2 linked regions of the Alicycliphilus denitrificans K601 genome follow. The protein of the gene in region 1 interacts with the protein of each later gene in a pairwise test. Links are inferred from orthologs where the notes say so. Each region holds a gene or a part of one and is shown on either strand. Other genes may lie near its edges.

Region 1 (10,944 bases):
GCATGCGGCGCAGGATGATCCTGGACGATGCCGAGCGCAGCGGTGCGCGCGCGTACACGGCCAGGTGGGCGGCGTCGGCGCCCAGCACGTCCAGGCCGGCCTGCAGCTGCCTGGCGTCCATCAGGCGCACGCGTGCCGTCGGGGCGTAATGAGCCAAAAGCGTGCCTGAAGCGCGTGGTGTGTGCGCCGGCAGCTCTTCTTTCGATAGTGGGCGCAGGCCGCAGGCGCGCTGCACGTCCGCGCGCGAGATGGCGCCCGGGCGCAACAGCACCGGCACGCCGCGCGTGCAGTCGATGATGGTGGACTCTATGCCCACGGCGCAGGCGCCGCCGTCGAGCACCAGCAGTTCGTCGCCGAACGCGTCGGCCACGTGCTGCGCCGTGGTCGGGCTGACTTTGCCGAAATGGTTGGCGCTGGGCGCGGCCACGCCCCACACGGGCGGGTCGAGCCGCTGGCAGGCGGCCAGCACGGCATGGGCCACGGGGTGGGCGGGGCAGCGCAGGCCCACGCTGTCCTGCCCGCCCGTGGAGGCCCGCGCCGCGGCGGGCAGGCGCGGCAGGATCAGCGTGAGCGGGCCGGGCCAGAAGGCGTCGATGAGCTGCTGCGCGAACAGCGGCACCTCCTTGGCGTAGTGGGTGATGGCCGTGCTGTCGGCCACGTGCACGATCAGCGGGTGGTTGGCGGGCCGGCCCTTGGCGGCGAAGATCCGGGCCACGGCCGCGTCGTTGTCCGCGTCGGCCGCCAGGCCGTAGACGGTCTCGGTCGGCAGGCCCAGCAGCTCGCCGCGCGCCAGCAGCCGCGCCGCGGCCTGTACCGAGGAGGGGAGCGTGCCGTCCAGGATCATGGGGGTCAGAAGGGTTCGATGCCGAGGATGGCCGCCGCCTTGAGTGCCGTGGCGCGCACGGCCCCGGGCGTGGCGCCCGTGACGTTCAGGTGGCCCATCTTGCGCCCGCGCTTCGCGTCGCGCTTGCCGTACAGGTGCAGGTGGCAGCCGGGCAGCGCCAGCACCTCGTCCCAGGGCGGCGTGGCGGGGCCGTCGCCGTCCCTGAACCATAGGTCGCCCAGCAGGTTCAGCATGATGGCCGGGCTGTGCAGGCGCGGCTGCACCAGGGGCAGGCCGGCCATGGCGCGCACCTGCAGCTCGAACTGCGACACGTCGCAGGCGTTCTGGCTGTAGTGGCCGCTGTTGTGCGGGCGCGGGGCGATCTCGTTGACCACCAGGGCGCCGTCCTGCAGCACGAAGAACTCCACGCACAGCACGCCCACGTAGTCCAGGCCATCTGCTACCGATTTGGCAGCTGCCAGCGCTTGACGGGCCTGCCCTGGAGGCAGATTTCCCTCATGAACCTCGGTCACGGCCAGGATGCCGCCCCTGTGCAGGTTGCGCTGCACGGGCAGGTGCACGACATGGCCGTCCCGGCCGCGCGCCACGATGACGGAGCACTCGTGCGCCAGCGGCAGCATTTTTTCGAGCACGCAGGGCACGCGGCCCAGATCGTCCCAGGCGGCGGCCAGCTCCTGTGGCGTATTCACGCGCGCCTGGCCCTTGCCGTCGTAGCCCAGGCGCGCGGTCTTCAATATGCCGGGCAGCAGGCCGGCATCCACGGCGGCCAGCTGCGCGGGCGTCGCTATCACCGCGTGCGGCGCCACGGGCACGCCGCAGCGCACGAAGTGGGCCTTCTCGGCCGCGCGGTCCTGCGCGATCGCCACGGCGCCGCCCGCGGGCGACACGGGCAGGCTGCGCGCCAGGATGTCGAGCGCGGCGGCGGGCACGTTCTCGAACTCGGTGGTTACGGCGGCGCACAGGCGCGCCAGTTCGGCCAGGCCCTGCGGGTCCTCGTAGCCCGCGCGGATGTGGTGCTGGCTCACCAGCCCGGCCGGGCTGGCTGCGTCGTCGTCCAGCACGGCCGTGGAGTAGCCCATGGCCTGGGCCGCGTGCACGAACATGCGCCCCAGCTGCCCGCCGCCGAGCACGCCCAGCGTGGCGCCGGGCAGGATCACGCCCCGGCCCGCGCTCATGTGGCCACCGGGGGCAGGGTCATGGCGCGCGCGGCGGCGGTCTGCTCGGCGCGGAAGGCTTCGAGCCGCTCGCGCAGCGCAGGGTCGTTGTTGGCCAGCAGGGCCACGGCGAACAGCGCCGCGTTGGCCGCGCCGGCCGCGCCGATGGCGAAGGTGGCCACGGGCACGCCCTTGGGCATCTGCACGATGGAGTGCAGCGAATCCACGCCCGAGAGATGCTTGCTGGCCACGGGCACGCCCAGCACCGGCACGCAGGTCTTGGCGGCGATCATGCCGGGCAGATGGGCGGCGCCGCCTGCGCCCGCGATGATGGCCTTGAGGCCGCGGCCGGCGGCGGCCTCGGCGTAGCGGAACATGTCGTCGGGCATGCGGTGGGCCGAGACCACCCGCGCCTCGTGCGCGATGCCGAACTGCTGGAGGATGGCGGCTGCGTGCTGCATGGTGTCCCAGTCGCTGCTGGAGCCCATGACCACGCCGATCTGGATGGGGTTCATGTGAGGAGTGCGCGCAACGGCGCTCGTCGGGGGAACCCGGCATTTTACTTTTCGGACATGCACCGCGCCCGCCGGGGTTCTGTTCCACGGCGCCGAATATGTCCGAGAATCCCCGTTGAGCCATTACCGGGATGCCTATACATGATCGACGTTACCCTGGAAACCTTTGAGACCGAGGTGGTCGCCGCCTCCATGAGCCAGCCCGTGCTGGTGGACTTCTGGGCACCCTGGTGCGGCCCGTGCAAGACGCTGGGCCCGGTGCTGGAGAAGTTGGAGACCGAATACGCGGGCCGCTTCAAGCTCGCCAAGATCGACTCCGACCAGGAGCAGCAGCTGGCCGCCATGTTCGGCATCCGCAGCATCCCGACCTGCGTGCTGATGATGAACGGCCAGCCGGTGGACGGCTTCATGGGCGTACAGCCCGAGGGCCAGCTGCGCGCCTTCCTCGACAAGCACGTGCCCAGCGCCGAGGCGCTGCAGGCGGAGGAACAGGAGGAAGAAGCGCAGGATGCGCTGGCCGAAGGCGACACCGAGGGCGCGCTGGAAAAGCTGCAGCACGCCGTGGCCACCGACCCGGCCAACGACGAGGCGCGCTTCGACTACGTGAAGCTGCTGCTGCAGCTCGGCCGCGAGGACGATGCCAAGGTGGCCTTCGCCCCCGTGATCGCAAAGGCCGAGGCCTCGCGCCGCCTGGGCGCGCTCAAGGCCTGGATGGATGCTCTTGATTTCGTAGCTGCTGGCGCGCATGGGGAGGGCGCTGACGCCCAATTCGATGCAAAGATTACCGCCAACAAGCGCGACTTCGAGGCGCGCTTCGGCCGCGCACGCTGGCTCATGGCGCGCCAGCGCTGGCAGGAGGCCATGGACGAGCTGCTGGAAATCCTCATGCGCGACAAGGCCTGGAACGACGAGGCCGCGCGCAAGACCTACGTGGCCATCCTGGAGATCATCGAGCCGCCCAAGCCCAAGGTGGCCGAGGGCCAGATCCCGCCCGAGGACCCGGTGGTGGCGGCCTACCGCCGGCGCCTGAGCTCGGTGGTGCTGAGCTGAAAGAAACAAGGCCCCGCGAGGGGCCTTGTCTTTTGCTGGAAGCCGGGAATCAGGCAGTGAGCCGCTGCAGCGCCTCGCGGTACTTGGCGGCCGTCTTCTCCACCACCTCGCGCGGCAGGCGCGGCGCGGGGGCGGTCTTGTTCCAGGGCTTGCCGCCCACCTGGGCCTGCTCCAGCCAGTCGCGCACGAACTGCTTGTCGTAGCTGGGCGGGTTCTCGCCGCGGGCCAGCGCCTCGGCATAGCCCTCCACGGGCCAGTAGCGCGAGCTGTCGGGCGTGAGCACCTCGTCCATCAGCACCAGCGTGCCGTCCTTGTCGAGGCCGAACTCGAACTTGGTGTCGGCAATGATCATGCCCTTGGCGAGCGCGATGGCGGCGGCGGCCTCGTACAGCTGGATGGAAACGTCGCGGATCCTGGCGGCCAGATCCGGGCCGACCATCTCCACGGTACGCTCGAACGTGATGTTCTCGTCATGCTCGCCCATGGCGGCCTTGGCGGCCGGCGTGTAGATGCTGTGGGGCAGCCTGGCGGCATTGGTCAGGCCGTCGGGCAGCGGCACGCCGCAGACCGAGCGCGACTCCTGGTACTCCTTCCAGCCGCTGCCGGCCAGGTAGCCGCGCACCACGGCCTCGATGGGAATCGGCTTGAGGCGCTTGACGAGCATGGAGCGCCCCCGCACCTGGGGCGCCTCGGCCGGCGTGACCACGCTCTCGGGCGCCTCGCCGGTCAGGTGGTTGGGCACGACGTGGCCCAGCTTGTCGAACCAGAACAGCGCCATCTGCGTGAGCAGCTCGCCCTTGCCGGGGATCGGCTCTCCCATGATCACGTCAAAGGCCGAGAGCCGGTCGCTGGCCACCATCAGGATGCGGTCGTCGCCCACGGCGTAGTTGTCGCGCACCTTGCCGCGCGCCAGCAGCGGCAGCGAGGTCAGGGCGGAGGTGTGCAGGGCAGAGGTGCTGGGCTGGGTCATAGAGACGGTCGGGCGAAAGGGTCTGCCCCGCCATCGCCGGGGCCAAAGCGGGCCATTCTAGCCGTGGCGCCGGAGCCTGTGGCGCGGCGATTCGCGGGCCGCCACAGGCTGGAAATCCAGCCGATTGTGAAGCTTTTTGCGCGCCTTGGCACCCCGTTGCCATATCCCGTGCGCCCCGGGCGGGAACGCATTGCGTTCCGTGGCGCGCGGGCGCATAGTGAATCCAGGCCCGAATGCATTCACGTTCGCCAGCCGCCCCGAGCCGGTATCAGGACGGTGTTTTTCAACCAGTGAGCCACAGGAGGCTTGTCTATGAACTTGACGATCAGCGGTCATCACCTTGAAGTGACCCCCGCCTTGCGTAGTTACGTGACGTCCAAGCTGGAGCGCATCATCCGCCACTTCGACCAGGTGGTGGATGTCAAGGTGCTATTGACCGTAGAGAAGCAGAAGGAAAAGGAAAAACGCCAGCGCGCCGAGTGCACGGTGCACGTGAAAGGAAACGACCTGTTCGTGGAGAGTGCGCATTTCGACCTGTACGCAGCCGTGGACGAACTGATGGACAAGCTGGACCGCATGGTCGTGCGCCACAAGGACCGCATGCAGGATCACCAGGCAGGCGTGCGCCGCGCCACCGTGCAGGCCGCCGCGGCATCCTGAGTGAACGGCCAGAGCCCGTCCGCGCCACCGCTCGTGCAAAAGCGGTGGTGCCGCAACCGCCCGCGGGGCGGTTTTTTGTTGCTGGTGGATACACTCTCAGGGTTTCCGCTGGGCGTGCATAATCGTCGCTCACTGTGACCATGAACCGACTCGCTTCCATACTGCCTCCCGCACAAGTGCTCGTGAGCGTCGATGCCACTAGCAAGAAACGTGCATTCGAGGAGGCCGGCCTGCTGTTCGAGAGCCAGCACGGCCTGTCCCGGGCCCTGATCACCGACAGCCTCTTCGCGCGCGAGCGCCTGGGCTCCACGGGGCTGGGCCATGGCGTGGCCATTCCGCACGGCCGCATCAAGGGGCTGAAATCGCCCATGGCGGCGGTGTTCCAGCTGGCCCATCCGATCGGCTTCGACGCGCCCGACGAGCAGCCCGTGGTGCTGCTGATCTTCCTGCTGGTGCCCGAGGCTGCCACACAGAAGCACCTGGAGATCCTGTCGGAAATCGCCGAGCTGCTCAGCGACAGCGCGTTGCGCGAGCGCCTCAAGAGCTGCGCCGACGCCGCCAGCCTGCACGGCATGATCTCGGGATGGCAGTCGGCCCAGAGCGCCTGACGCCACGCCCTAGGGCCTGCTAACACTATGGAAGGGGTAGCGAAGCTCATGACAGCCCGTCCATCCAGGCGCGCGACGCAGTGCGTGCGTGTGCACGCACAAGGAGCGCAACGCCGAGGGGCGGGCTGTCATGAGCTTCCCTTCGGGTTGTCTCGCAAAGGGGCCGTCTGCGGCGTTGCCCACGCTTGCAAGGCATCAGCCTTGGCCAGCGCGCGGGCGCCTTGCACCCAGCCCCTTTGCGAGGCAACGCGATCCCCTTCCATAGTGTTAACAGGCCCTAGCCATCGGCTGCCATGAAACCCAACGTCGTCAGCGCCGATGTGCTCTTCGAGGAGTTCCGCACCCTGCTCAAATGGGAGTGGGTCGCGGGCCTGGGGGCTTCAGAGCGGCGCTTCGCCGAGGTGGCTGTGCGCGCCGCGCGCTCGGGCGCAGACCTCGTCGGCTACCTCAACTACATACACCCCTACCGCGCGCAGATCCTGGGCGAGCGCGAAGTCGCCTACCTGACCAACGCGACGCCCGGGGACTGCAAGCGCCGCATCGCGCGCATCGTCACGCTGGAGCCTCCGGTGCTGGTGCTGGCCGACGGCCAGGCCGCGCCCGAGGAGGTGGTGTCGATGTGCGAGCGTGCGCAGATTCCGCTGTTCGCCACGCGGGAGTCGGCGGCCTTCGTCATCGACGTGCTGCGCGCCTACCTGTCCAAGCACTTCGCCGACCGCACCACCATGCACGGCGTGTTCATGGACATCCTGGGCCTGGGCGTGCTCATCACGGGCGAATCGGGCCTGGGCAAGAGCGAGCTGGGGCTGGAGCTGATCTCGCGCGGCCACGGCCTGGTGGCCGACGACGCGGTGGACCTGTACCGCATCAACCAGACCACCATCGAGGGCAAGTGCCCCGACCTGCTGCAGAACCTGCTCGAAGTGCGCGGCATCGGCCTGCTGGACATCCGCGCCATCTTCGGCGAGACGGCCGTGCGCCGCAGGATGCGCCTGAAGCTCATCGTGCACCTGGTGCGCAAGGAAACCATGGAGCGCGACTACGAGCGCATGCCCTACGAGCCGCTCACGCAGGACGTGCTGGGCGTGCCCGTGCTCAAGGTGGTGATCCAGGTGGTGGTCGGGCGCAACATCGCCGTGCTGGTCGAGGCCGCGGTGCGCAACACCATCCTGCAGTTGCGCGGCATAGACACCTACCAGGAATTCGTCGAGCGCCACCGCCGCGCCATGGAAGGCGGCGGCGCCTGACCGCGCATCAGCGCTTCTTGGCGCAACTGGCGCACTGGCCGTACAGGGCCATGGAATGGTCCTGTATCACCCAGCCTTTGGACTGGGCGATCAGGTTCTGGCGCTTCTCGATCTCGGGGTCGTAGAACTCCTCGACCTTGCCGCAGGCCGTGCACACGAAGTGGTCGTGGTGCTGGCCCTCGTTGAGTTCGTAGACGGCCTTGCCGCTCTCGAAGTTGCTGCGGATCAGGATGCCGGCCTGCTCGAACTGCGTGAGCACGCGGTAGACGGTGGCCAGGCCGATGTCCGAGCGCTCGTCCAGCAGCACGCGGAACACGTCCTCGGCCGTCATGTGGCGCTGGGCGCCCTTTTGGAAGATTTCCAGGATCTTCAGCCGGGGCAGCGTCGCCTTCAGGCCGGTGCTCTTGAGTTCGTCGATGTTCGTCATGACAAGGTCCTTCATCTGCCAGGGCGAAATCAGGGATGGTGCGCCCCGCAGGCTGGGCGCCAGGCCCGGGCCGCTACAATGGACCGGATCATATCCCCTATGCCTAAACCCATGTCTGCTCCCGCCCGTAGGGGCGCCCGTCGGGGCGCCATAGTGTTGCTGGCCGCCGTGCTGGCCGGTTGCGCGGGCACCGGCGAGCGCCTGTCGAACGTCGTCACGCCCTACAAGGTGGCCGTGGTACAGGGCAACTTCGTCTCGCGCGAGCAGGTGCAGATGCTGCAGCCCGGCATGGGGCGCCAGCAGGTGCGCGAGATCCTGGGCACGCCGCTCATGGTGAGCGTATTCCACGGCGACCGCTGGGAATACGTCTTCACGCTCAAGCGCCCGGGCGTGGAGGCGCAGACGCGCAAGCTCACCGTGTTCTTCAAGGACAACGTGATGGACCACGTCGAAGGCGACGAGATGCCCTCCGAGTCTGAGTTCGTGGCCTCGCTCACCTCCAAGGTGTCCAAGCCCAAGGTGCCCCAGTTGGAGGCCACCGAGGCGCAGCTGGCGCGCTTTCCCAAGGCCGAGTCCGCCGTGCCCGGGCCTTCCCCCGCACCTGCCGCGCCGCCCGTCGCGAGCTACCCGCCGCTGGAATCGCCGCGCCGCTGAGTGTCCCCGGCCCGCCCATGGCGGAGCCCGTTCCCGTTTTGATTGCGAGCTGACATGACCTCATCCTCTTCCGTACCCCGCCGCGTGGCCGTAGCCGGCGCCAGCGGCCGCATGGGCCGCATGCTCATCGAGGCGATCCAGGCAAGCGACGACTGCGTGCTGGCCGGCGCGCTGGACCTGCCCACCAGCCCCGCCGTGGGCCAGGACGCCACCGCCTTCCTGGGCCGCGCGAGCGGCGTGGCCATCACCGCCGACCTGCGCGAGGGGCTGAAGAATGCCGATGTGCTGATCGACTTCACGCGCCCCGAGGGCACGCTGGCCCATGCGGCCGTGTGTGCCGAGCTGGGCGTGCAGATGGTCATCGGCACCACGGGCTTCTCCGACGCGCAGAAGGCCGACATGGAGGCCGCCGCGCGCAAGGTGGCCATCGTGCTCGCGCCCAACATGAGCGTGGGCGTGAACGTCACGCTCAAGCTGCTGCAGATGGCCGCGCAGGCGCTCGCCACGGGCTACGACATCGAGATCATCGAGGCGCACCACAAGCACAAGGTGGACGCGCCCTCGGGCACGGCCCTGAAGATGGGCGAGGTGATCGCCGAGGCGCAGGGCACGCGCCTTGCCGACCGTGCCGTGTACGAGCGCTACGGCCACACGGGCGAGCGCAAGGAGGGCAGCATCGGCTTTGCCACCGTGCGCGGCGGCGACATCGTGGGCGACCACACCGTGCTGTTCGCCGGCACCGGCGAGCGCGTGGAGATCACGCACAAGTCCAGCAGCCGCGCCGGCTACGCGCAGGGCAGCCTGCGCGCCGTGCGCTTCCTGGCCGGGCAGCGCGCGGGCATGTTCGACATGTTCGACGTGCTGAACCTCAAGTAGCCGCCTCATGGACGGCATGCGCTGGCTGCACCAGGGCGACGCGGTCGCGCAGGGGCTGGCCCTGCTGCTGCTCGCCATGTCGGTGGCCAGCTGGGTCGTAATCCTCTGGAAGCTGCGCCTGATGTGGCGCGCCCGCGTGGACGTGCCGCGCAGCACGGCTGCGTTCTGGCAGTCGCCGTCGCTCGCCGCGGGGCTCGAACGCCTGCCGCCCTGCGATCGCGAGGCGCTGGTGCTGCCGCTGGTGCGCGCCGCCGCGCAGGTGGCGTGCTCTGGCTCGGGCGCCGCGCTGGCCGACCAGGGCGCTATTGCGCAGCGCCTCACGCGCGCGCTGCGCGATGCCCTGCACGGCGTGCTGGGCCGGCTGCAGTTCGGCCAGGTGCTGCTCGCCACCGTGGGCTCGACGGCGCCCTTCGTGGGGCTGCTGGGCACCGTGTGGGGCATCCACCATGCGCTCGGGGCGCTCGCGGGCGCCGAGCAGATCACCATCGAACGCCTTGCCGGCCCCGTGGGCGAGGCGCTCGTCATGACCGCTGCGGGCCTGTCGGTGGCGATCCCCGCCGTGCTGGCCTACAACTGGTTCGGCCGCGCCATCGGCCGCATCGAGGCCGACCTCGAAGGCTTTGCGCGCGACCTGCGCGAGCTGGTCGCCGCCGCAGGCTGACCCGCCATGGCATTCGGCCGGCTGGAGCGCACGCAGGGCCCCGAGCCCATGAGCGAGATCAACGTCACCCCGCTCGTGGACGTGATGCTGGTGCTGGTGGTCATCTTCATCCTCACCGCGCCGCTCCTCGCCAACTCCATCCGCCTGGAGCTGCCGCGCGTCCAGGGTACGCAGCCGGGCGCGGCGCCGCAGTCCGTCACCGTGTCCGTGGACAAGGCGGGCCAGGCCTTCCTCGACGGCGAGGCGCTGGCGCAGGACGCGCTGGCCGCGCGCCTGAAGGACGTCGCCGCGCGCCGGCCCGACACCGAGGTGCAGTTGCGCGCGGACGCGGCCGTGCCCTACGGCCGGGTGGCGGAGCTCATGGGCGCGGCACAGGCTGCGGGGCTGTCGCGCATCGGCTTCGTGGCCGAGCCATCGAAGAAGTAGCCTGCCTCACTGCGCCGCCGCGGCGCCGCCCTGCAGCAGCGACTCCAGCGCATCCGCGGGCATGGGCCGCGACAGCAGATAGCCCTGGAGCACGGCGCAGCCTTGCTCGGTCAGGAACTGGCGCTGGGCGGGCGTCTCCACGCCCTCGGCGACCACGGACAGATCCAACCCGCGCGCGATGTGCAGCACGGCGGAGGCCAGCGAGCGGACGGTGGCGCTGGTTTCTATGTCCTGCACGAAGCTCGCGTCGAGCTTGATTTCGCCGATCGGCAGGCGGTGCAGCGCGCTCAGGCTGGAGTAGCCTGTGCCGAAGTCGTCCAGCGACAGCGCGATGCCGCGCTCGCGCACGGCGCGCGCGGTGGCGAGCACGGCCGGGTCGGACGTGAGCATGACGGCCTCGGTGATCTCCACCGTCAGGTCCGCGGGCTGCAGGCCGTGGGCCGTGAGCGTGCCGGCCAGCAGGTCCGGCAGGGCGGGGTCGAGGAAGCTGTCGGCATCGAGGTTGACCGACACGCGCGGCACGGCCACGCCGCGCCTGCGCCAGTCGGCCATCTGGCGGCAGGCTTCCTGCAGCACCCATTTCGTGAGGGCGTCGAGCAGGCCGCATTCCCCGGCCGTCTCGACCACGCGCGGCGGCGGGATCGGGCCGTGCTGCGGGTGCGTCCAGCGCAGCAGCGCCTCCACGCCGTGCAGGGCCTGGCCGTGCATCTGGGGCTGGTAGTGCAGGGCCAGGCCCCCGCTGCGCAGCGTCGCGCGCAGGTCGGACTCCAGGCGCGAGCGCTCCTGTGCCTGGTCGTTCATCTCGGCGCTGTAGAAGTGATAGCACTGACCGCCCGCGCTCTTGGCCTGGTA
Region 2 (11,372 bases), 3.2 Mb from region 1 along the record:
CGTGGCGGCGATCACGCGCGCCTGCTCGTCGTCGTGGCCGGGAATGTTGCGCACCACGTCGCGCGGCGGCGTGCGGCTCACGATGGCCACGCCGTTGTAGGTCTTCTGGCCGAAGCACACCGCGTGGTAGCCCGCGGCCTCGAAGGCGTCGTGCGGGAACTTCTCGTCCACCAGCTTGAGCTCCTGCAGGCCGATGGCATCCACCGGATTGGCGACCAGCCATGCCAGCACCTGCGGCAGGCGCACGGAGAGGGAGTTGATGTTCCAGGTGGCTAAATGCATATTTTTTTAAGTTATTGATTTTAAATGGTTTTGTGTGATTTTGGGATCTGGAAAACACCCGTGGCTGCCAGGCTGGCTAAGGGATGTCTCCTCCAAGTCTGGCCGCGTCTGTCCGGCCATGTCCGCTATTGCTCCCGGTTCCTTGCTCACCCGTGCCAGCAGTTGATCGGTCTTGGCCGGGTCGTTTTCGGTGTAGGCCAGCGCCAGCAGCGTGAGCGGATGCACTTCCATCATCTCGCACAACTCGGTCAGCTTGTGGATGGTCGGGCTTTCGAGGTCGCGCGCCAGGGTGCTCACGTGCTTCTCCACTCGGAATTTACGCCGAATTTATGCGCAGGCGCCTTTGCGGAATGGAGAATTTACGGGCATCGGCAGAAAACTCGGTCATGGCTATTTCGCCATTGCATCCGCGACAAGAAGCATGACACCCAAGCGTTCCCAGGCGACCCCGATGTCCGCCGCCATGGCCCCGATTGTTCCTCTGGCCGTCCTGCGGGGAATTCGGCACCATGGTTGAGCCCCTTCTTCTCCTCGCGCTGCTCGTCGTCCTGGGCTGGCCGCTCGGACATTACCTGGCTGCAGTGATGCGCGGCGATCCGATGCGCAGCGATGTCCTGTTCCGCTGGATCGAGCGGCCGCTGTACGCGCTGCTGGGCACGCGGCCCGAGGTCGGCATGGGCTGGTGCGGGTACGCCAAAGCCTTCCTGCTGAGCAACCTGGTGCTCGCGCTCGTGGTCTGGGCGATCTTCATGACCCAGGCCTGGTTGCCGCTCAACCCGGATGGCGTGCCCAACATGGGCTGGGACCTGGCGCTGCACACCGTGGTGTCCTTCCTCACGAACACCAACCAGCAGCACTACGCGGGCCAGGCGCAGCTGTCCTACCTGTCGCAGATGACGGGCATCGTGGGCCTGCAGGTGGTCACGCCGGTGATGGGGCTGGCCGTGGCCGCGGCCACGCTGCGCGGCCTGTTCGGCGGGCGGCAGCCCCAGGCCCAGGGCCAGCCCGTGGATGTCGGTAACTACTGGGCCGACGTGGTGCGCGCCACGCTGCGCTTCGTGCTGCCGCTGTGCCTGATCCTGTCGGCGCTGCTGACCTGGCAGGGCGTGCCGGCCACGCTGGCCGGCGGCCCCGTGGCGGCGCCGGTCGAGGCCGGCGCGCAGTTCAATGTGCAGAAGATTCCGCTCGGGCCGGTGGCGCCGATGGTGGCGATCAAGCAACTGGGCAGTAACGGCGGCGGCTGGTACGGCCCCAACAGCGCGGTGCCGCTGGAGAACCCGACGCCGCTGTCCAATTTCCTGCAGACCCTGGCGATCTGCCTGATTCCCGTGAGCATCGTCTTCATGGTCGGGCCCTTCACCGGGCGGCGCAGGTTCGGCGCCATGGTCTTCGGCACCATGCTGGCCATGTCGGTGCTCTCCACGGGCCTGGCGGTCTGGTCCGAGGGGCACTCCGCCATCGCGGCCGACATCGCCCTGATGGAGGGCAAGGAGGTGCGCCTGGGCTCCGATGCCTCGGCGCTGTGGGCGGCGGTGACGACGCAGGTCAACAACGGCTCGGTCAACTCCATGCTCGACTCGGCGGCGCCGCTGACCGGCATGGTGGCCATGGCCGATATGCTGATCAACGCCGTCTGGGGCGGCGTGGGCTGCGGCTTGCAGCAGTTCATCGTGTACCTGCTGCTGAGCGTGTTCCTGGCCGGGCTGATGACGGGGCGCACGCCCGAACTGTTCGGCCGCAAGATCGAGGGCCCCGAGGTGCGGCTGCTGGCGGTGCTGGTGCTGCTGCAGCCGCTGGTCGTGCTGGGCTTCACGGCCGTGGCGCTCGCCGTGCCCGGCCTGGCGGGCAACTCCAACCCGGGCTTTCATGGCATCAGCCAGGTGTTCTACGAGTACGTCTCGGCCTTCGCCAACAACGGCTCGGGCTTCGAGGGGCTGGGCGACGCCACGGTGTGGTGGAACCTCAGCTGCGCCATCGTGCTGGCCGCCGGCCGCTTCCCCGCGCTGGTGATCCCGCTGGCCATCGCCGCCATGCTCGCCGCCAAGCGCCGCGCCCCCGAGGGTGCCGGCACGCTGCAGGTGGAAACGCCCACCTTCGCGCTGGTGCTCATCGGCATCGTCATCATTCTCACGCTGCTGCAGTTCATGCCGGTGCTGGTGCTGGGCCCCGTGGCCGACCACCTGGCTCTGGCCTCGCTGCTTGCCCGCTGAAGGATTCCCACATGAGTACGACACATGCAGCCTCCTCCACCCGCGTGGGCAGTTCTCTGAAGCCCGCGCTGATCGGTTCCTTCGCCAAGCTGGCGCCCCGGCATGCCATCCAGAACCCGGTGATGGCGGTGGTGTGGCTGGGCACCGTGCTGACCGCCGTTGCCACCATCGCGGGCTGGACGAGCACCGGCTTCGGCTGGGCCGTCACGGCCATCCTGTTCGTCACCGTGCTGTTCGCCAACTTCGCCGAGGCGGTGGCCGAGGCGCGCGGACGCGGCCAGGCCGCCTCGCTGCGCCGGGCCCGCAAGGACCTGGTGGCGCGCCGGCTGGACAAGGCGGGCCGGGAGAACACCGTCCCCGCTGCGGAATTGCGCCCGGGCGACCTGGTGGTGGTCGCGGAAGGCCAGCTGGTCCCGGCCGACGGGGAGATCGTCGAGGGCCTGGCGACCATCAACGAGGCCGCCGTCACCGGCGAGTCCGCGCCCGTGCTGCGCGAGGCGGGCACCGACCGTTCCGGCGTGATCGGCGGCACCAAGGTGCTGTCCGACCGCATCGTCGTGCGCGTCACGGCCGAGTCCGGCCACAGCTTCCTGGACCGCATGATCGCGCTGGTCGAGGGCTCCGTGCGGCAGAAGACGCCCAACGAGATCGCGCTGGGCATCCTGCTGGCGGTGATGACGCTGAGCTTCCTGATCGTGGTCGCCACGCTGCCCTTCATCGGCGGCTTCGTGGGCGTGCGGGTCGACGTCGTGCTGCTGGTGGCCCTGCTGGTGTGCCTGATCCCGACCACCATCGGCGGCCTGCTGCCGGCCATCGGCATCGCGGGTATGAACCGCGCGCTGAGGGCCAACGTGCTGGCCAAGTCCGGCAAGGCGGTGGAGGTGGCCGGCGACGTGGACGTGCTGCTGCTGGACAAGACCGGCACCATCACCTACGGCGACCGGCAGGCCACGGCCTTCCACCCGCTGGCCGGGGTGAATGCGGCGCAACTGCGTCAGGCCGCGTTGCTGGCCTCCCTGGCCGACTCCACGCCCGAGGGAAAATCCATAGTCAGGCTCGCGCGGGAGAAGGGCGAGAAGCTTGTGGACCCGGAGCAGGCCCACTTCGTGCCCTTCACGGCGCAGACGCGCATGTCGGGTGTGGACCTGCCCGCCGGCCGCGTGATCCGCAAGGGCGCGATGGATGCGATCGTCCGGCACGTCGCGGCGCTCGAAGGCCATGCGCCAGCCGAGCTGGAGGCGCGCGTGCACGAGGTGGCGCGCAAGGGCGCCACGCCGCTGGTGGTGAGCGATGGCCGGCATGTGCTGGGCGTGGTCGAGCTGTCCGACGTCATCAAGCGCGGCATCAAGGAGCGCTTCGCCCGCCTGCGCGAGATGGGCGTCAAGACGGTGATGATCACCGGCGACAACCCGCTCACGGCAGCGAGCATCGCCGCCGACGCCGGGGTGGACGACTACATCGCCGAGGCCCGGCCCGAGGACAAGCTGGCGCGCATCCGCGCCGAGCAGGCCGGCGGGCGGCTCGTGGCCATGGTGGGCGACGGCACCAACGACGCGCCCGCGCTGGCGCAGGCCGACGTGGGCCTGGCGATGAACTCGGGCACGCAGGCGGCCAAGGAGGCCGGCAACATGGTAGACCTGGACTCCGACCCGGCCAAGCTGCTGGCGGTGGTGGAGATCGGCAAGCAGCAGCTCATCACGCGCGGCGCGCTGACCACCTTCTCGCTGGCCAACGACGTGTCCAAGTACTTCGCCATCCTGCCGGCGCTGTTCGCGGCAAGCGTCCCGCAGATGGCCGCGCTTGACGTAATGCGGCTGTCCAGCCCGGCCAGCGCGGTGCTGTCGGCGCTGGTCTTCAACGCCCTCATCATCCCGGCGCTGATACCGCTGGCGCTGCGCGGCGTGCGCTTCAGACCCGCGAGCGCGACCGAGCTGCTGCGCAACAACATGCTGGTCTACGGCGTGGGGGGCGTGCTGCTGCCTTTCATCGGGATCAAACTCATCGACATCGTGCTGTCCGCGATGTTCAATCTCTGAGGAAACAGACACCATGGCAAACATCCTCCCGGTTTCGCCGGCCCGAGCTTCTTCCGGTACCGCACCCCTTGCCGACCGGGGCGCCTTGCGCGGCGCCGTCGTGCTGGCCGTCGTGACCCTGGCCGGCTTCGGCTTCCTGTATTCGCTGGCGGGCGTCGGCATCGGGCAGGCGCTGTTCCCGCAGGCGGCCGATGGCAGCCTGGTCGAGCGCGGCAGCCGGATCGTCGGCTCGGCGCTGGTGGCCCAGCCCTTCGCGGGCGAGCGCTATTTCCAGCCGCGCCCTTCCGCCGCCGGCTACGACACGATGGCGCTGACGGGCAGCAACCAGGCGCGAACCAACCCGGATCTGCGCAAGCGCCTGGAAGAAGCGCGCGCGGCCGTCGCCATGCGCGAGGGCGTGGCGCCCTCGGCCGTGCCCGGTGACCTGTACACGCAGTCAGGCAGCGGCATCGACCCGCACGTCAGCCCGCAGGGCGCGGCGATCCAGGTGGCGCGCGTCGCGCGTGCGCGGGGCCTTGCCCGCGATGCCGTCGAAAGGCTGGTGGCCGGCCATACCGAGGGCCGGCAGTTCGGCATCTTCGGTGCGCCGCGCGTCAACGTGCTGGCCCTGAACCTGGCGCTGGACGCACTGGCGGCCAGCAAGTAGCGGAAGGCGCGGGCGATGGGGGCGGAGAATACGCAGCAGGCGGATGCCCTGGTCGGCGAGCTGCGGCGGCAGGCGGCCGGCAGGCTCACGGTGTTCCTGGGCGCGGCGCCGGGCGTGGGAAAGACCTACGCCATGCTCGCCCGCGCGCGGGAGCTGCACCGCCAGGGCATCGACGTGGTGATCGGCATCGTCGAGACCCATGGCCGCGCCGAGACCATGGCCCTGGTCGAGGGGTTGCCGCAGGTGCCGCGCAGGCAGGTCGGGTACCAGGGGCGCATGCTCGATGAAATGGACCTCGACGGCTTGCTGGCGCGCAGGCCGGCCATCGCCCTGGTCGATGAGCTGGCCCACCGCAATGCGCCTGGCAGCCGCCACGAGCGCCGCTGGCAGGACGTGCAGGAGCTGCTGGACGCAGGCATCGACGTCTACACCACCGTCAATGTCCAGCACCTGGAGAGCCTGAACGACGTGGTGCACCAGATCACCGGCATCCGGGTGAGCGAAACGGTGCCGGACGCCGTGTTCGAGCGGCTGCGCGACATCCGGCTGGTCGATCTGCCGGCGCGCGAGCTGATCGAGCGCCTGAACCAGGGCAAGGTCTACCTGCCCGAGCAGGCGGCGCAGGCGCTGCAGGCCTTCTTCTCGCCCTCCAACCTCACGGCGCTGCGCGAGCTGGCGATGCAGACCGTGGCCGAGCACGTGGACGCCGACCTGCGCGAGACGCGCACTGCGCGCGGGCTGGCCGACATCGCGATCCAGCGGCACGTGCTCGTCGCCATCGACGGCCGGGGCCAGTCGGAATACCTGGTGCGCGCGGGCGCGCGCATCGCCGAGCGGCGCGGCGCGCCCTGGTCGGTGGTGAGCGTGGATACCGGCCGCTCGGCGGGCGCGGCGCTGCACGCGGAGGACCTGGAGCGCGCGGCGCCCGGGCAGGCGCGCCACTCGGCCGCCCATGCCGAGCAGCAGCGCCAGCGGGAGCTGGACCAGGCCTTTGCGCTGGCGCGCAGCCTGGGCGGAGAGACCGAGGCGCTGCACAACACCGACGTCACGCAGGCCCTGCTGGACGCGGCGGCGGCGCGCGGTGCGCGCTCCATCGTGATCGGGCGCACGCGCGAGCGGCCCGTCGCCCGCATCTTCAACCGCACGCTGACGCAGCAGCTGCTGCAGCGCGGCGCTCGCTACGAGCTCACTATCGTCAGCACGCCGCAGGCGCGCCAGCGCGCGCTTCGCCTGCAGGGCCTGGCCGGCGAGCGCCTGGCCCGGGGCGAGCCCGCCCTGATCGCGCTGGCGACGCTGGGCGCCACCGCGGCCGCCGCGCTCGCCGAGCGCTTCGTGGGGCTGGAGGACCTCTCCACGGTGTTCCTGATCGCCGTGCTGCTGGTGGCCTCGCGAACGCGCATGGTGGCCGCCGCCATCACCGCGGTGCTGTGCTTCCTGGCCTACGACTTTCTGTTCATCGAGCCGCGCTTCACCTTCCTCATCAGCGCCCAGCGCGGCGTGGCGACGGTGCTGCTGTTCCTGGCCGCTGCGCTGATCGCGGGCCGCCTGGCCTCGCGCCTGCGCATGCAGGTGATCGCGCTGCGCGCCGCGAACACGCACGCCACGGCCATGCAGAACCTGGCCCGGCAGCTGTCCAAGGCGGCCGACCTGGGGCAGGTGATCACGGCCAGCGCCTCGGTGCTGCAATCGACGCTGAACGCGCAGGCGTGGATCCGCATCAACGGTGAATCCGGCCCTGCCGCGGCGGCGCAGCACCTGGACGAGAAGGACAAGGCCGCGGCTGAATGGAGCCAGCAGCACGGGCAGCCCAGCGGCCGCTATACCGATACGCTCGCCCATTGCGCGTGGTGGTTCCTACCCGTGCACTCGGACCGGGAGACGCTTGGCGTGGTGGGCCTGCGCTTCCCCGCGGGGATGGGGCGCCTGCCCTTCGAGCAGCGGCGCCTGGCCGAGAGCATGACGGAGGACATCGGCCAAGCCGCACTGCGCGCGCGCCTGGTGTCCGAGCTGGAGGCGGCGCGGGTGACCGGGGAGACGGAGCGGCTGCGCTCTGCGCTGCTGTCCTCCGTGTCGCACGACCTGCGCTCGCCGCTGTCGTCCATGATCGGCGCGGCCGACAGCCTGGCCCGCTACGGCCAGGACATGGGAGCGCAGGACCGCGGCAGCCTGCTAGAGACCATCCGCGTCGAGGGCGAGCGGCTGGACCGCTACATCCAGAACCTGCTGGACATGACCCGCCTGGGCCAGCAAGGTCTGGCTCTGTCGCGCGACTGGATCGGCGTGGACGAGCTGGTAGGCTCCGCCGTGCGCCGGCTGCAGCGCTACGAACCGGCGGTGAAGGTGGAGAGCAGCATCGATGCCGGGATCGGCCCGGTCCACGTCCACCCGGCGCTGATCGAGCAGGCGATCTTCAACGTCCTGGAGAATGCGGCCAAGTTCTCCCCGCCGGGCGAGCCCATCCGGGTGCAGGCGCTGCGGGAGGAGGGCGGCCTGCTGCGCATCGACATCTCCGACCGGGGGCCGGGCATCCCGGAGGACGAGCGGCGCAGGATCTTCGACATGTTCTACAGCGTGGAGCGCGGCGACCGCGGCAAGCAGGGCACCGGCCTGGGCCTGACCATCGTGCAGGGCATCGTGGGCGCGCACATGGGCCGGGTGGAGGCCCTGCCCGGGCCGGACGGCCGGGGCACGACCATCCGCCTGACCCTGCCGCTGGGCGAGCCGCTGCCCGCGCAGGAGGGATGAACCCGTGACCCACCCGCCCGGCGGCCCGGCCGCGCGCGTGCTCGTCATCGACGACGAGCCACAGATCCGCAAGTTCATCGACATCAGCCTGCGTTCGCAGGGCTATGCCACGCTGCTGGCGGAGACCGGCCTGCAGGGCCTGGCGCTGCTCGCGAGCCAGGGCGCGGACATCGTGGTGCTGGACCTGGGCTTGCCCGACCGCGACGGCAAGGAGGTGCTCGAGGAGCTGCGCCAGTGGTCGCGCGTGCCGGTCATCGTGCTCACCGTGCGCTCCGGCGAGGAGGAAAAGGTGGCACTGCTGGACGCGGGGGCCAACGACTACGTGACCAAGCCGTTCGGCATCGGCGAGCTCATGGCGCGCATCCGCGCCTTCCTGCGTACGACGGCGCTGTCCGGTGAGGAAGGCCCGGTCTACGACGACGGCACGCTGTGCATCGACCTCGCCCGGCGCAAGGTGCACCTGCGGGGGCAGGCGGTGGCGCTCACGCGCAAGGAGTTCGCGCTGCTGGCCCTGCTGGCACGCCAGCCCGGGCGGCTCGTGACCCAGACGCAACTGCTGCGGGAGATGTGGGGGCCGACCCACCAGGAGGATGCCCACTACCTGCGCGTCCTCGTGGGCAAGCTACGCCACAAGCTGGGGGACGACGCATCGGCGCCGCGCTACATCGTGACCGAGCCTGGGGTGGGGCTGCGGTTCGTTGCGCAGGAGCGGTAGGGGGACGACGGCTAGGGTGAATCGACATTCAAGAGATCAAGGATGAGACGATACGGGCAGGAGGAATCAAGCCCGCATGACACGCCCGAGCCGCTACGAATTGACCGACGCCCAATGGCAACGCCTGGAGGAACTACTGCCAGGCAAAGCGGGTGATCCGGGCAGAAGTGGCGTGGATAACCGCAACTTCGTCAACGGCGTGCTGTGGGTGCTGCGCTCGGGAGCCCGCTGGAGCGACCTGCCCGAGCGCTATGGCAAGTACAAGACGGTGCACAAGCGCTTCACCCGTTGGGCCGCAGCCGGAGTCTGGGAGCAAGTGTTTGCCATGCTGGTCAAGGACCGGGGCAACGCATACCTGCTGATCGACAGCACCATCGTTCGAGCGCATCAACAAGCCGCCACGGGCAAAGGGGGGCCAAGACTGCGGCTTTGGGGCGTTCCCGAGGTGGTTTGAGCACGAAGATCCACCTGGCCAATGACGGGCAGGGCCGGCCCTTGAGGCTGATCCTCACGCCAGGACAGGTCAACGACATCACCCAGGCCCCCGAGCTGCTGCGAGGCTTTGCGCCCACGCATGTCCTCGCAGACAAGGGCTACGACAGCCGTGCCTTGGTGGCGCAGATCGAAGCCTGTGGCGCGCAAGCCGTCATCCCGCCACGCAGTTGCCAGCAAGCACGCCCCTTCGATGCCAAGCTCTACCGTGCGCGCAACGCCATCGAGCGATGCTTTGGACGGCTCAAGCAGTACCGGCGCATCGCCACGCGCTATGACCGCAAGGACGCCCACTTCATGGCCTTCCTCTGCCTGGCAGCTTCTCTGACTTGGGTACCAGACTGAATGTCGATTCGCCCTAGTTCCTTTTTCGCGGGGGCCTTCGCGCGACCCGTTTCCGCCTCGATTCGGGGCCCTGCCGCACCGGCGGCTATGAGGCTTCCTCTTCGCGCAAGTCGTTACACAAGCCCGTTCTGGCTCGAAAGCCCACCAGTGTAGACTGCCGGGTTTTTTGAGCCGCATGAGCCCCACTATGGCCCAGCACACGGGGCGGGCGGGTTTGACGGGCACGGCGCTGGTGCGCCTGCTGGCCGGCATGGGCGACGCGCCGCAGCGCGCGGGCGAGCCCTGCGCCGCGTTCGCCGATGGCCTGGTCCAGTGGGTGGGCTGGACGGACGCCATCGCGCTGTCCGCCGCCCTGGAACGTCCCGCCGCATCGACCGTCAATCCGCAGAACCGCTACGCCGGCGAGCACGCCGAATACGAGCGCGTGCGCGCCACGCTCGCGCAGGCCATCGGCCGCGAGTCGCAGGCCGCGGGCCGTTCGCCGCTGGAGGCCGGCATGGGCTTCGCCCCGTACCGCCAGTGCTACGTGGCGCGCCAGCAGGCGATGGGCGTGGCGCTGGCCGCGCTGCGCGAGCGCGTGCGCGCCGCCCTGGCGGCCTGCGGCCCCGATGCGGCGCGGCTTGCCGCGGTGGACGCGGTGCTGGCACAGGCGCTTGCGGTGCAGGAGCAGCGCGTGTTCGCTGCCGTGCCCGCGCGGCTCGAAAAACACTTCCAGCGGCTGTGCGCGGCCGAGGCCGGGCCAGACGCGTTCCGCGCCGACCTGCAGGCCGTGCTGCTGGCCGAGCTGGAATTGAGATTGCAACCGGTCGAAGGGCTTCTCGAAGCGCTTCGCCGCCATACCCCTTCGGGCTGTACATGACGAAACTGTTTTCCCTGGCCGCGTTCGCGGCGGGCCTTGCCACCGTGGGCTGGGTGGGCGCGGGCTACCTGCAGGCCCAGCCGCTGGCGCTGGCCATCATCGTGCTGATCGCGGCGTTCTACCTGCTCGGCAGCTGGGAGCTGCTGCGCTTCTCGCGCGCGACCGAGGCGCTGGCGGGTGCGCTGGGCGCGCTCTCGCAACCCCCCGCGCGGCTGGATGACTGGCTGGCCACGCTGCCCGCCGCGCTGCGCGACGCCGTGCGCCAGCGCGTCGAAGGCGCGCGCGCCGGCCTGCCGGGGCCGGTGCTCGCCTCGTACCTGAGCGGCCTGCTCGTGCTGCTGGGCATGCTGGGCACCTTCGGGGGCATGGTGGTCGCCCTGAACGGCACGGGCGCCGCGCTGGCGGGCGCCGACGGGCTCGATGCCATGCGCGACGCGCTGTCGGCGCCCGTGCGCGGCCTGGGGCTGGCGTTCGGCACCTCGGTGGCGGGCGTGGCCGCCTCGGCCATGCTGGGGCTGATGACGGCGCTGTGCCGGCGCGAGCGCATCCGCGCCGCGCGGCAGCTCGACGCCGCCGCGGCCGGCCCGCTGCGGCCCTTCTCCAGCCAGCACCAGCGCGAGGCATCGCTGCGCCTGCTGGAGCAGCAGGCGGGCGCCATGCCCCAGGTGGTGGACCGCCTGCAGGACTGCATGGCCGCGCTGGAGCGCCAGCAGCAGGCGCTGGGCGAGCGCCTTGCCGCCGAGCAGCGGCGCTTCTACAGCGAGACCGAAGCTGCCTACACCGCCCTGGCCGCCACGGTGCAGCGCACGCTGGCGGACACCGCGGCGCAGAGCGCGGCCCAGGCCGGTGCGGCCATCCAGCCCGCGACCGAGGCCACGCTGGCCGCCCTGGCGCGCGAGAGCACCCGCCTGCAGGAGTCGATGGCGCAGCAGGTGGGCCGCCAGCTCGACGCCATGGCCGAGCGCTTCGGCGAGGCCACCATCGCCGTCAGCACGCAATGGACGAGCGCGCTGGCCGAGCACCGCAGCACGGGCGAGGCCAC

What was found.
Region 2: the proteins of ALIDE2_RS22205 (region 1) and ALIDE2_RS07200 interact in binary tests that used the Escherichia coli proteins (3 or more experiments, as listed by UniProt). The link is inferred for Alicycliphilus denitrificans K601 from one-to-one orthologs.

What each region holds. Positions count from the first base shown.
Region 1 is NC_015422.1:4,690,662-4,701,605, reverse strand. What follows is about bases 4,216-7,067. They hold ALIDE2_RS22205 (PTS sugar transporter subunit IIA), read left to right. Parts: upstream 4,216-5,333; coding sequence 5,334-5,801; downstream 5,802-7,067. Other genes in these bases: fur (ferric iron uptake transcriptional regulator), read right to left, coding at 7,056-7,067; hprK (HPr(Ser) kinase/phosphatase), read left to right, coding at 6,095-7,048; hpf (ribosome hibernation-promoting factor, HPF/YfiA family), read left to right, coding at 4,846-5,193; ALIDE2_RS22215 (phosphoribosylaminoimidazolesuccinocarboxamide synthase), read right to left, coding at 4,216-4,533. Outside these bases: ALIDE2_RS22235 (L-threonylcarbamoyladenylate synthase), read right to left, coding at 1-844; ALIDE2_RS22230 (5-(carboxyamino)imidazole ribonucleotide synthase), read right to left, coding at 850-2,019; purE (5-(carboxyamino)imidazole ribonucleotide mutase), read right to left, coding at 2,016-2,513; trxA (thioredoxin), read left to right, coding at 2,655-3,563; more of ALIDE2_RS22215, read right to left, coding at 3,613-4,215; more of fur, read right to left, coding at 7,068-7,475; ALIDE2_RS22190 (outer membrane protein assembly factor BamE), read left to right, coding at 7,587-8,129; dapB (4-hydroxy-tetrahydrodipicolinate reductase), read left to right, coding at 8,184-9,005; ALIDE2_RS22180 (MotA/TolQ/ExbB proton channel family protein), read left to right, coding at 9,013-9,666; ALIDE2_RS22175 (ExbD/TolR family protein), read left to right, coding at 9,673-10,092; ALIDE2_RS22170 (EAL domain-containing protein), read right to left, coding at 10,099-10,944. UniProt on the Escherichia coli protein: Seems to have a role in regulating nitrogen assimilation.
Region 2 is NC_015422.1:1,516,915-1,528,286, forward strand. Bases 4,840-8,119 are described here. They hold ALIDE2_RS07200 (sensor histidine kinase), read left to right. Parts: upstream 4,840-5,189; coding sequence 5,190-7,919; downstream 7,920-8,119. Other genes in these bases: kdpC (potassium-transporting ATPase subunit KdpC), read left to right, coding at 4,840-5,174; ALIDE2_RS07205 (response regulator), read left to right, coding at 7,924-8,119. Outside these bases: xth (exodeoxyribonuclease III), read right to left, coding at 1-282; ALIDE2_RS07180 (hypothetical protein), read right to left, coding at 289-579; potassium-transporting ATPase subunit KdpA, read left to right, coding at 792-2,492; potassium-transporting ATPase subunit KdpB, read left to right, coding at 2,504-4,528; more of kdpC, read left to right, coding at 4,542-4,839; more of ALIDE2_RS07205, read left to right, coding at 8,120-8,634; ALIDE2_RS07220 (DUF3348 family protein), read left to right, coding at 9,659-10,330; ALIDE2_RS07225 (DUF802 domain-containing protein), read left to right, coding at 10,327-11,372. UniProt on the Escherichia coli protein: Member of the two-component regulatory system KdpD/KdpE involved in the regulation of the kdp operon. KdpD may function as a membrane-associated protein kinase that phosphorylates KdpE in response to environmental signals.